3 regions of the Pantoea sp. C1E2 genome follow, and region 2 is predicted to be linked to each of the others. Evidence: predicted binding sites of a transcription regulator. Region 2 holds the regulator's gene; each other region holds the start of a gene.
What was found. Region 2 encodes Fur, which represses iron uptake genes when iron is present. Its sites were predicted from a motif close to ATAATAATGAGAACNACTATCAA; they were not measured.
Positions count from the first base shown of each region.

Region 1: a site for Fur is predicted at 1,970-1,992, ahead of ACXI0A_RS15815 (Nramp family divalent metal transporter). Genes of this name have one in related genera too.
Region 3: a site for Fur is predicted at 1,443-1,465, ahead of fes (enterochelin esterase). Genes of this name have one in related genera too.

Region 1 is NZ_JBSZHT010000002.1:3,306,275-3,310,547, forward strand. It holds gene mgrA (L-glyceraldehyde 3-phosphate reductase) at 1-97, shown strand, start outside; gene ACXI0A_RS15810 (DUF2502 domain-containing protein) at 257-613, shown strand; gene ACXI0A_RS15815 (Nramp family divalent metal transporter) at 662-1,903, opposite strand; gene ACXI0A_RS15820 (NupC/NupG family nucleoside CNT transporter) at 2,273-3,463, shown strand; gene ACXI0A_RS15825 (LLM class flavin-dependent oxidoreductase) at 3,656-4,273, shown strand, end outside.
Region 2 is NZ_JBSZHT010000002.1:1,500,746-1,505,018, forward strand. It holds gene glnS (glutamine--tRNA ligase) at 1-1,127, shown strand, start outside; gene ACXI0A_RS07295 (hypothetical protein) at 1,363-1,758, shown strand; gene fur (ferric iron uptake transcriptional regulator) at 1,820-2,269, opposite strand; gene fldA (flavodoxin FldA) at 2,624-3,154, opposite strand; gene ybfE (LexA regulated protein) at 3,290-3,565, opposite strand; gene ybfF (esterase) at 3,734-4,273, opposite strand, start outside.
Region 3 is NZ_JBSZHT010000002.1:815,590-819,862, reverse strand. It holds gene ACXI0A_RS03970 (TonB-dependent siderophore receptor) at 1-1,255, opposite strand, end outside; gene fes (enterochelin esterase) at 1,517-2,728, shown strand; gene ACXI0A_RS03960 (amino acid adenylation domain-containing protein) at 2,761-4,273, shown strand, end outside.

The DNA of each region.
Region 1 (4,273 bases), 1.8 Mb from region 2:
CAGTAAAACCGCGCAAATTGATGATGCGGTGGAGATGTTAAGCCAGCCCGTGCTGACAACTGAAGAGATCGAAGCGATTCATAACATTCTCGTGTAAACGCTTACTCACCCGGCTCAGGCCGGGTGTTTTCCGCAGCAGAAAATTCTCAATTCAGATTTCCCGCAACCTTTTCAGACTCACTCTCAAGGCAACACTGGACCGATGTGGCACACTAGCGCAACGGTGGCAGTGATAAGCCACTGAAAAGGAGAAGTTATGAAACGTGCAATTTTGTTTGCCGCCTTGCTGGCAACACTTTCACCCCTGGCGATGCACACAGCAGAAGCCAACAGCGCCACGCTGACATTAGCACCGGGTGTCACGCTGCATCTCGGCGATCGCGATCGTCGTGGTTACTATTGGGATGGCGGACATTGGCGTGAGCCACGCTGGTGGAACGACCGTTATCGCTATAACGATCACCGCTGGTGGCGTCACGAAGAGTGGCGTCGTCATCAGGCTTACGAACGTGAGCGTGAACGCCGCTGGCATGAGCGGGAGCGCCGTGAACATTGGCGTCACGATCATCGCCATGATGATCGCCGTGACCATCACGACCACCATCATCATTGATAAAAAAATCCCGGCTGCTGAGCCGGGATTTTTTGTTTTCTCGATGCGTTACCAGCCGAGCGCTTCGCCCACCAGCAGATAAAGATTTAACGCCACTACCAGCACCACAATTAAGCGTCCGGCATTTTGCATCAGGCGAGAATTGACCATCTCATCGCCCATCAACTCGCGATTGCCGGTGAAAGCCAGCAGCGGAATCAGCGCCAGCGCGATACCGAAGCTCAGCAGCACCTGGCTCATCACCAGAATGCGCGTTGGATCCCATCCCGCCCAGATCACGATAAAGGAAGGCAACATGGTGATGGTGCGACGCAGCCAAAGCGGAATGTGGAAGCGAATAAAGCCCTGCATCACCACCTGCCCTGCCAGCGTACCCACCACGGTAGATGACAAGCCCGCCGCGACAAGGCTCAAACCAAACACGATAGCAGCGGCATGGCCAAGCAGCGGTTGCAGCGTCAGATAGGCCTGGTCGAGGTCCACAATACTGGTGTGGCCGCTAAAGTGGAAAGCGGCCGCGGCGGTGGCCATCATCGCCAGATTGACGAAGCCCGCGATGGTCATGGCAATCGCCACATCCAGTTTGGTCGATGAGTAGCGATCCGCTTTGCTGCCAATGTTGCCGTGCTGTGTTAGCGCCGAATGCAGATAAATCACATGTGGCATGATGGTGGCACCCAGCACACCGGCGGCGAGGAAAACGGCGTCAGAGGTGGGCAGCGAAGGCAGCGCCATGCCGGTGACCAGTTCACTGACCTTTGGCTGAGAGAAAAACAGCTCAACAATATAAGCGGCCGCGACGAACAGCAGCAGGCCGCCAATCACCAGCTCCAGCGGCTTCTGCCCCCGGCTTTGCAACATCAAAATCAGGTAGGTCGCCACACCGGTAAGCACCGCACCTTGCAGTAGCGAAATCCCCAGCAATAATTTAAAGCCGAGTGCCGCACCGATAAATTCAGCGAGGTCTGTGGCCATGGCGATGATTTCCGCCTGCACCCAATAGAACCACACCGCCGGGCGCGGAAAACGATCGCGAATATGTTCGGCAAGATTTTTGCCAGTGGCAATGCCGAGTTTGGCCGACATCAGCTGAATCATCATTGCCATGATGTTGGCCCAGACTACCACCCACAGCAGTTTATAGCCGTAGGCCGCACCGGCCTGAATGTTGGTGGCGAAGTTACCGGGATCGATATAACCAATCGCCGCGATGAAGGCAGGGCCAAGCAGCGCGAGCTTGATTTTTCTGGCTCCGCGAGCGGCGCGCTCAGCGGTGCGACTTTCTGACATAGTGTGGACCCTGTCCTAACGCTTGTTGACCCTTGCAGACTAACGGGCGCTCAAGGCAAGTGAAAATTGATTATAGTTATCGTAATAATAGATGGTGCTATGAAGTATAGCCATTGCTATACCTTGCGGTAAAGCCAGTTCTTGCCAAAATGTTTGCAACAGGAATCACTCTACTCTCGGGTTATTTTATAGACAATGTTTTTGTGGATATTTCTTGTGAAGGGTTTGTGAAGAGGTTGTGAGCGGTGAGACTATTCTTAGAAATTTGTCGATACCGAATACTTATAATGTGGTTTTGATCTCGTTTTTAAGTAACGCGTTACATAGAATACGCAACAAAATACAACCCTCCTCAAATTTGGAGCCGACATGTCCCATATTTTGCACTTTCTTTTGGCATTAGTGGTGGTAGCCGCACTGGCCTTACTGGTCAGTCACGATCGTAAAAGCATTCGTATTCGCTATATCGTCCAGCTTCTGGTGATTGAAGTTCTGCTGGCATGGTTCTTCCTCAACTCAGAAGCGGGCCTCGGCTTCGTCAAAGGGTTTGCGGGGGTGTTTGACCATCTGCTCAAGTATGCCGCTGAAGGGACTAACTTCGTGTTTGGCAACATGAACGACAAAGGCCTGGCGTTCTTCTTCCTTAATGTTCTGTGCCCGATCGTGTTCATCTCCGCGCTGATCGGTATTTTGCAGCATTTCCGTATCCTGCCATGGGTTATCCGCGGCATCGGTACCGTGCTGTCAAAAGTGAACGGTATGGGCAAACTGGAATCCTTTAACGCCGTAAGCTCTCTGATTTTGGGACAGTCAGAAAACTTTATCGCGTATAAAGATATCCTCGGCAAAATGTCGCAGCGTCGCATGTACACCATGGCTGCAACGGCGATGTCGACGGTTTCCATGTCCATCGTGGGCGCCTACATGACTATGCTGCAACCGAAGTATGTGGTTGCTGCACTGGTGCTGAACATGTTCAGTACCTTTATCGTGTTGTCACTGATCAACCCGTACCGTGTCGACAACGAAGAAGATCTGCAGTTGCAGGATTTGCATAAAGGTCAGAGCTTCTTCGAAATGTTGGGCGAATATATCCTTGCTGGTTTCAAAGTGGCGATCATCGTTGCTGCGATGCTGATTGGTTTTATCGCACTGATTTCTGGATTGAACGCACTGTTTGACCTGATCTTCGGCATCAGCTTCCAGGGTGTGCTGGGTTATGTGTTCTACCCGTTTGCGTGGGTGATGGGCGTGCCGTCCAGCGAAGCACTGCAGGTGGGCAGCATCATGGCAACCAAACTGGTGTCTAACGAATTTGTGGCGATGATGGATCTGCAGAAAATTGCCGGTCAGCTCTCTCCACATGCGGAAGGTATCCTGTCTGTGTTCCTCGTCTCGTTCGCTAACTTCTCTTCTATTGGGATTGTGGCGGGTGCGATTAAAGGTTTGAACGAAGAACAGGGTAACGTGGTTTCTCGCTTCGGCCTGAAACTGCTGTACGGTTCAACCCTGGTGAGCGTGCTCTCTGCCGCTATCGCCGGTCTGGTTCTGGCCTTCTGATGATGAGGGCGAGCTGCGGCTCGCCCTTCTCTTCTTAATTATATTTTTCTGTTCTATCTCGCTTTGATTCCTGCTTATCCCCGCCAATCGCCACTTCCCCGCTAAACGCAAAACCTTTGCACAATATTGAATTTCCTTCGCGGATACCTGCGCCCGTAGCTTTTCTCCATAACGTCACATCTGGAGAATCGTATGAGCATTCAATTTCTTGGCATGATTGGCCACCGTCTGGCTTCAGAGATCATTCCCGCTAGCGGGCCGCTATTCGATAAAGACTACATCGCGCGATTTGCCCGCGCCCATGAAGAAGCCGGATTCGACCGCATTCTGGTGGGTTATTGGTCCGATCAACCCGACGGTTTTCTGGTCACCGCACATGCCGCGGCACACACCTCAACACTGAAATTCCTGCTGGCACACCGTCCGGGTTTTGTCGCACCGACACTGGCCGCACGTAAGCTGGCAACGTTGGATCAACTGACCGATGGTCGTCTGGCGGTACATATCATCAGCGGCGGTAGTGATGTCGAACAGCGTCGTGATGGTGACTTCCTGAATAAAGCCGAACGCTATGCTCGCAGCGATGAGTTTCTTGCTGTGCTGAAGCAGAGTCTGGAGTCGAGCCAGCCTTATGATCATAAGGGACACTTTTACCAGGCTGAGCAGGCGTTTTCTGCCATCAAGCCCGTGCAGAAAAAACTGCCGGTGTACTTTGGCGGATCGTCACAGGAAGCGATTGATGTCGCAGCACGTCACGCCGATGTGTTTGCCCTGTGGGGTGAGCCATTGAAAGGCGCAGAAGAGACGGTG
Region 2 (4,273 bases):
CCAGCTTCATCGTGATGCGTGATCCGGTGCTGTACCGCATTAAGTTTGCCGATCACCATCAGACCGGTAACAAGTGGTGCATCTACCCGATGTACGACTTTACACATTGCATTTCGGATGCGATCGAAGGCATTACGCACTCACTGTGTACGCTGGAGTTCCAGGACAACCGTCGTCTGTACGACTGGGTGCTGGATAATATCACCATTCCTCAGCATCCGCGTCAGTACGAATTCTCGCGTCTGAATCTGGAATACGCGGTGATGTCGAAGCGTAAGCTGACGCAGCTGGTCACCGAGAAAGTGGTGGAAGGCTGGGACGATCCGCGCATGCTGACCGTTTCCGGTCTGCGTCGTCGTGGTTACAGCGCGGCTTCCATTCGTGAGTTCTGCCGCCGTATCGGCGTGACCAAGCAGGACAACATCGTTGAGATGGCGTCGCTGGAATCCTGTATTCGTGACGATCTCAATGAAAACGCCCCGCGTGCGATGGCCGTGCTTGATCCGCTGAAAGTGGTGATCGAAAACCTGCCAGCCGGTCATGAAGAAACGCTGACCATGCCTAATCATCCGAATAAACCGGAGATGGGCACGCGTGAAGTACCTTTCAGCCGCGAAGTGTGGATTGATCGTGCTGACTTCCGTGAAGAAGCCAACAAGCAGTACAAGCGCCTGGTGCTGGGTAAAGAAGTGCGTCTGCGTAATGCTTACGTGATTCGCGCGGAGCGCATAGCGAAAGATGAAGAGGGTAATATCACCTGCATCTACGCCACCTGTGATGTGGACACGCTGAGTAAAGATCCGGCAGACGGCCGCAAAGTGAAAGGGGTTATCCATTGGGTTTCTGCCATTCACGCGCTGCCTGCGGAGTTCCGTCTTTACGATCGCCTGTTCAGCGTGCCAAATCCGGCCGCGGCTGAGGATTTCCTGACCACCATCAACCCAAATTCGCTGGAAATCAAACAGGGCTTCGTCGAGTCTGGTCTGCGAGATGCAGCGGTAACGGCTGCGTATCAATTTGAACGCGAAGGCTACTTCTGTGCCGATAGCGTTTATTCGCAGCCCGGTAAGCCGGTGTTTAACCGTACGGTGGGGCTACGCGATACCTTCGCGAAAATTGGCGAGTAATGTCATTCGTCGATAGCACAATATGATCATGAAAGGGCGAGCAATCGCCCTTTTTTATTGCCTGTAATCCGCCCTGGGCAATCAATTATGCTGAAGGCGGTAAAGTGTGCTTATTGTCTCATTTTGCGACAATTCTGACTTTAGCAAAATTAACCCATTTGCGAGTGTGAAAAATTGTATTTCAGGTAGGCTATGCGCTCTCAACAGAGCTCTGCGGGTTATCAAAGGAAAAAAAATGACAAGTCTCGCCCTGGAAGCTAAGCATAGCGTGGTGGTATTACATCAGCTTATTGAACGTGTTTTTAACCAGGCAGAAGGCAGTGATGACAGCATGGAACTGCTTTTGTCATACTTTCACCCGGATTTCAAAATGGTCACCCCGCTGGGTAAGCAGCTGGATCTGAATGAGACAGAAGTGCTGTTTCGCAAACTGCACGGTCAGCGGGAAGGAATGCGCATTGCCACCAGCGAGCATGTCATCATTTCGCAACAGAGTGATGAAGTGACGATTCAATATCGTGAGTTACAAATGTTGAACGGCACCAATCAAACGCGCATTTCTCTGGCTGTACTGGATTGCAGCACTACCATTCCCCGCTGGCGTTATCTGCACGAAACCTTTATCGCTTGATAACAGGCATAAAAAAACCGGTGACAAGCACCGGTTTTTTTATATTGCATAGCACACTCAATTACTTATCGTGGAGCGTATCGTCTTCGCGGCAGTCTCCCAGTGCACAGTGACCGTACAAGTACAGGCTGTGGTTGCTGAGTTTGATGCCATGGCGAGTAGCAATCTCACGCTGACGCGTTTCGATTGATTCATCGCTAAATTCGATCACTTTGCCACAATCCAGGCAGATCAAGTGGTCATGATGATGTTGCTGAGTCAGTTCGAATACGGATTTTCCGCCTTCGAAGTTATGACGGGTGACGATACCCGCGTCATCAAATTGGTTAAGAACGCGATATACCGTTGCCAGGCCAATCTCTTCGCCCATATCGATCAGGCGCTTATACAAATCTTCCGCACTGACGTGATGGGACTCGGGGCCAGGTCCCTGAAGCACTTCCAAAATTTTCAATCTTGGCAGAGTGACTTTCAGGCCAGCCTTCTTCAATGCGGAGTTGTTGTCAGTCATTCGGATATTGTCCTGTTACTTTGCATGTCACTTACGGCGCAGGGGCCTTGAATGTTTAGGTCACGCGTATTCTCATTTGCGTCTCATTATAGAACTCAAGCAGTGAAATGAAAACCAGGGTGTCGCGCAAATCAACAAAATTCGTAAGGATAAATATCGCTACGTTAGCGCGTAACAGTGTGGTTTGGATTTCCATTTCACTCAGCCTCAGTCAACAATCAGAGGAATAAGCGGATGACCATTGCGGGTATTCTACAGATTTGCGGGGAAAAGTTAAAAAACCCTGACTATTATTTTTATAGGAAATTCCTTTGCCCCAATGTGAGCCAGCGCTCACATTGGGGCGGCGAGGCATCAGGCTTCGATGATCTCTTTTAACTGCAGTTCATCAAAAATCTGCTTCACCCAGGCGTCAACACGTTCATTGGTCAGCTCAGGTTGACGATCTTCGTCAATCGCCAGGCCGAGGAAGTGTTTGTCGTCTGCCAGACCTTTTGAGGCTTCAAAGTGATAGCCCTCGGTAGGCCAGTGTCCGACAATCACCGCGCCGTTTGGCTCAATGATGTCGCGAATCGTGCCCATCGCATCACAGAAGTACTCTGCATAATCTTCCTGGTCGCCACAGCCAAACAGTGCCACCAGTTTGCCGTTGAAGTCGATCTCTTCCAGAGTAGGGAAGAAGTCATCCCAGTCACACTGTGCTTCGCCGTAATACCAGGTAGGAATGCCCAGCAGCAGGATGTCGAACGCTGCGAGATCTTCTTTGGTGCTCTTAGCAATGTCATGCACTTCGGCGACATCTTTACCCAGTTGTTTCTGGATCATTTTTGCAATGTTTTCAGTGTTGCCGGTATCGCTGCCGAAGAAAATGCCTACGATTGCCATGGGTTAAGTAACCTCTTAAAGCCTGATTGTGAGAGTAAGTCAATTGACTGCACATGTTAGCGAATGATAGCAGACCGTTGAAAAGGGCGGAACGAGTAAAGCCTGAACTTTGTGTTCCTGCGTGCGGTCAGCGCGCTAAGACAGTTTGAGTTGTGCCAGCAGCATTTGTTCAATCAATTCGCTGCGGCTGATGTTTTGTTGCTCGGCCAGCGTATTCAAGGCGTCAACCGCCTCGCTGGACATTTTCAGCTCGACACGACGCAGCCCCCGCACTTTATCGCGCTTGAGCTGGTTACGTTTGTTGATACGCAACTGTTCGTCACGTGTCAGCAGGCTGGTTTTAGGGCGACCGGGACGCCGCTCGTCTGCAAAAAGATCAAGCGTGGTACGGTCTGTCTGTTCTTTTGCCATGATTTGTGAAACTGAGTGGGCGCGAACGGCGGAAAGGCGCTGCGCGATTTATACATTATCGGCCCGACCGCGGTGAAAAAATCATCCGCGGCAAATTTTTAGCGCGACATCATACTTCAGCGCACTCTGTGACGCCAACCCTAAACCGTAAACGGCAAGCTTTTGCTTTTACAGGTTAAAAAAGCGGCGAACTGCGCGCAATACTGCATCAGGTTTTTCAGCGTGCACCCAATGACCGGCACCGCTGATGACGTGCGCATGCGCCTGCGGGAACTGGCGCAACAGTGCATCGCGGTGCTGATTGTCGAGGTAAGGGGAGTCGCCACCGCGAATAAACAATGCGGGATGTGGCCAGACCGGAACCTCTTCCCAGCCAGAAATGGTGGTGTAGTGGTCCCACAGCACCGGCACATTAAAGCGCCATTCGCCGTCCACGAAAGACTTGAGAATAAACTGAATCACCCCCTCTTCAGCGACATGTTGACGCATCACTTCCGCCGCTTCACTGCGACGCGCCACGCCTGCAGCAGTGACCGCACGAATGCCGGCAAAGATCTCATCGTGACGACGAGTTTGATAATCCACGGGGGCGATATCAATCAGCACCATCTTCTCGATACGTTCCGGTGCCACCGCACTCAGTGCCATGGCGATCTTACCGCCCATCGAGTGGCCTATCACGCCGGCACGTTCTATCTGATGTGCATC
Region 3 (4,273 bases), 690 kb from region 2:
CCTGGGTGGTTGAAGACGGATCCTTCATGCTCTGCTGGTTCCATTCGGTACCCAGCGTTGCCGTCTGATTAATCAGCCACTCAAACGGAATGCTGACTTCGCTGTGCAGCAAAATATCGTCTAACTGAATGGTATTAAAACCATCATTGGAGAAGATACCTTCCGTACCACCTGCCAGACCTTCGTTGATACGGCTGTTACGGGTTTTCTCGTAACGCGCGTAGGTATTGGTGCTCACACCGTTATCCCAGGCGCCCGTCCATTTCAGCGAGATGTTTTGACGATATAAACGGTTGGTTTCATCGCCGTACAGGCTCTTCACCAGCGCACTGGTGTTGGTATTCTGAGTATCGCCTGCGTACAGGTTGCCCTGACGGCTATAACCGGCCTGCAGTTCCAGGGTTTGCATCGGGGCAAACGTCCAGCTCAGCAAGGCATTGATATCTTTATTCACTGAACCTTCACGACCCGAAGGATAGCTGCCCGCATAAGTACCGGTACGCGCTGCCGCATGGCCTTCGTTAATGTCATAGGCATCGGCCTGGGTTTTGGCTAATCCACCGTACAAGCGGAAGTTGAAGTCATCACCCAGCGGCCCTTCAAGGCTGAAGTTAGTGCGTTTGGTGGAACCTTCCGATTTGTGTTCCGGCGCATTGAGGTAGGTGTTCCACGAACCATGCCACTGCTGATCGGTGTATTTCTTAGTGATGATGTTCACTACGCCGCCTGCTGCGCCGTTACCGTAACGCACCGCGGCCGGGCCACGAATCACATCAATGCGATCGATCATTTCTGGCGGCACCCAGTTGGTATCACCGCGCGTATCACGCTCGCCACGCCAGCCCAGACGCACTGAGTTGCGGCTGGTGATCGGCATACCATCCACCATGATCAGGGTGTTTTCTGGCCCCATGCCGCGAATATCAATCTGACGATTGTTACCGCGCTGGCCGCTGGTGGAGTTACCGGTCAGGTTGACGCCTGGCATGGTACGAATGATTTCCGACACATCACGCGCAGGGGGATGCTTTTTAATTTCATCTGCGGTGATGGTTGAAACGCCGGGTGCCTGCAGGTTCTGCTGCTGTGCGGTCACCATTAACGTGCCGCCATTCATTGATTCGGCGTCGGTAGTGGATTGGCTGCTGGTCGTCTTGCTGGAAGTGTCTGCTGCCCAGGCGCTGCCGGAGAGCAGTGAGGCGCTGAGCCCCAGTTCAATCAAAATAGCTAATGATAATCGTGAGTAACGCGTCATTGTTTTTCATTCCTGGATGGCCAGTAAAAATGCCGTTGGATTCTTAACTGGCGAGCCGGTGAGAATATCCCTGTCCTTATCGCGCCCAGTTCCAGACCTGGCAGTGCCATCCGTTGCGTAACCTTCCAGGAAGGAAAGAGTCAGGCGGAACGAGCGTGCTCTTTTGAGCGGAAACACCCTATTGCAAATGCAAATAGTTATCAATAGTATTAATTATTAATCTTATGTAAATCGTTCCCTACACAGTGACTGGCAGCCCCTATGACCTGGCGAAATGATGTAACCGGTAGCGAAGCCTGGTGGCAGGAGCAACAATCTCAGGGTATCCCGCGAATTGACCCTCAGCAGGATGGCACCTGCCTGGTGACCTTCTTCTGGCGCGATCCACAAGGCAGTGAAAAAACTTCAACGACTCAACGTGTGTGGATCAACATTACTGGCGTCACCGATCACCACCAGAAGCGTCCACCTCAATCACTGGTGCGCGTAACTGGCACCAATGTTTGGTACTGGCAAACCGCGCTGCCGTCCAACTGGCGTGGCAGCTACTGCCTGATGCCCGATGAGCAGGCAACCGACTTTAGCGGCGAAGCGGACATGTACGCATTGCGTAACTGGTGGCGTGACAAATTCCCCACGGCGAAGGCCGATCCATTGAATATGCTGCGCGGCTGGGCCGGTGGGCGAGGCATGGGTGTCTCGCCACTGCATCTTCCGCAGGCACCTGACCAGCAAATCTGGCAATCCATTGATGATGGCAGTGCAGCTGACATCGCTTTGCAGCAATATCAATGGGATAGCGAGCTGTTAGGTAACAGTCGCAAAGTGTGGATTTATGCCACTGGCGAGTCCAATAACGCGCAACGTCCACTGGCCATTCTGCTGGATGGGCAGTTTTGGGCGAATCAAATGCCGATTGCCGGGCCGTTGCAACAACTCACTGACGCCGGAACACTCCCGCCCGCCGTTTATCTGTTTATCGACATCATCGATCGTGAGCACCGCAGTCGTGAACTGCCCTGTAACCCGCAGTTCTGGCAAGCCGTGCAGCAGGAGTTACTGCCGCAGGTGGCGCAATGGGCACCTTATCGCCAGCAGGCAGCCAGCACGCTGGTGGCCGGGCAAAGTTTTGGCGGACTGGCATCGGTGTTTGCCGCTCTGCATTTCCCGGAGACGTTTGGCAATGCGCTGAGCCTTTCCGGATCATTCTGGTGGCCCGAACGCGGCAATCCATACGGCTGGCTTTTACAGGCGCTGGATAGCGGTTTGGCACCGAAGCAGCCGCTGCGTTTCTGGCTGGAAGCAGGTAAACGTGAAGGCCTGATTCTGCAAGCCAATCAACAATTAGAACAAAAACTTACCGCTGCCGGCTATCAGGTAAATTACCTGCCGGTGGAGGGCGGCCATGACGCGCTATGCTGGCGCGGTGGTCTGCTCGACGGTCTGCAAGCCCTGTGGCGCAATCCGACTTAACTTCATCACGCAGGACGCAAACCGGAGCACAGATGTCTGAATCTCTGATGAACAAAACCATGACAGAACAACATACCTTGCCCCTAGTGGCAGCTCAGCCCGGCATCTGGATTGCCGACCAACTGACCCAGCACCACAATGCTTATGCGGTGGCGCACTTTGTAGAATTGTCAGGCGCCATCGACACTGACCTGCTGGCGCAGGCGATCGTGGCCGGCATGCAGGAAGCCGATACGCTGAATATGGCTTTTGCCGAAGTCGAGGGTGAAGCGCTGCAGTGGCTGCAACCGCAGGCGTTTAGCACGCCTGAAATCGTGGATTTGCGCGATGATGCAGATGCAGCGGCGAAAGCTCGCGCGTTAATGCGTCAAGACATGAACGGGGATTTGCGCGTACTGAGCGGTGCCCCATTATGGCATCACACGCTGTATCGCATTGGCGATCAGCATTGGTTTTGGTATCAGCGCTATCACCATTTGGTGGTGGATGGCTTCAGCTTTACCGCCATTACTCGCCGCATCGCCAATCTCTACACGGCAGCTGTGCAGCAGCAGGATGCCGAGCCGACGCCCTTTATCCCGTTTAGCGAAGTGGTCGAAGAGTACCAGCGCTACCAGGAATCCTCTTCGTTCACCCGCGATCGCGAATTCTGGCGCGAAAAAGGCACGGCACTGCCCTCGCCCGCTTCGCTGTCACCGCTGCCGCTGGCCGGACAAAGTGCTTCGACCGATCTGCTGCGCCACAGCGTGACGCTCGACCACCACACTTTCCAGACCCTGGTTAGCCAGCATCCTCAATCCAGCGCTGCTGACCTGGCCTTTGCGCTGGTCGCCTTGTGGCTGGCGCGACTCAGTGGACAGAACGATTTCGCCGCCGGATTTATCTTTATGCGCCGCATCGGATCTGCCGCGCTGTGCGCCACCGGTCCGGTGATCAACGTGTTACCGATGGCCGTGCATTATGATCCCACCCAGCCGCTGAGCGCGCTTGCTGCCCAGCTGGCAGGTGAAGTGAAGAAAATGCGCCGCCACCAGCGTTATGACGCGGAACAGGTACAGCGCGATCTTGGCCGACTCGGGGATGGCGATCCGCTGTACGGCCCGGTAATTAATCTGAAGATGTTTGATTATCAACTCGATTTTGCTGGCGTCGAAGGCATAACCCATCAACTGGCATCTGGCCCGGTACGCGATCTGGAAATCGCAATTTACATCAGTGAACAGGGTGAACTGACGTTGGAACTGCTGGCGAACGCGGAGCGTTACAACGAATCCACGCTGATGCGCCATGCCAGCCGTTTTGCCCTGCTGCTAAATCAACTCGCAGAGCAACCGCAGCGTGCGTTGGGTGAACTGGATCTGCTGACCTCGGCAGAACATGCGCATATCGCGGGTATCAATCAGACTGCACATCCCGTGCCGGTGGAAACGCTGGCGTCGTTGCTGTCGCAGCAGGTTGAGCGCACGCCTTACGCCCCCGCGCTGGCTGATGCCACGCATCAACTCAGCTACCGCGAAATGCAGCAGCAGCTGTATGCCCTGGCAG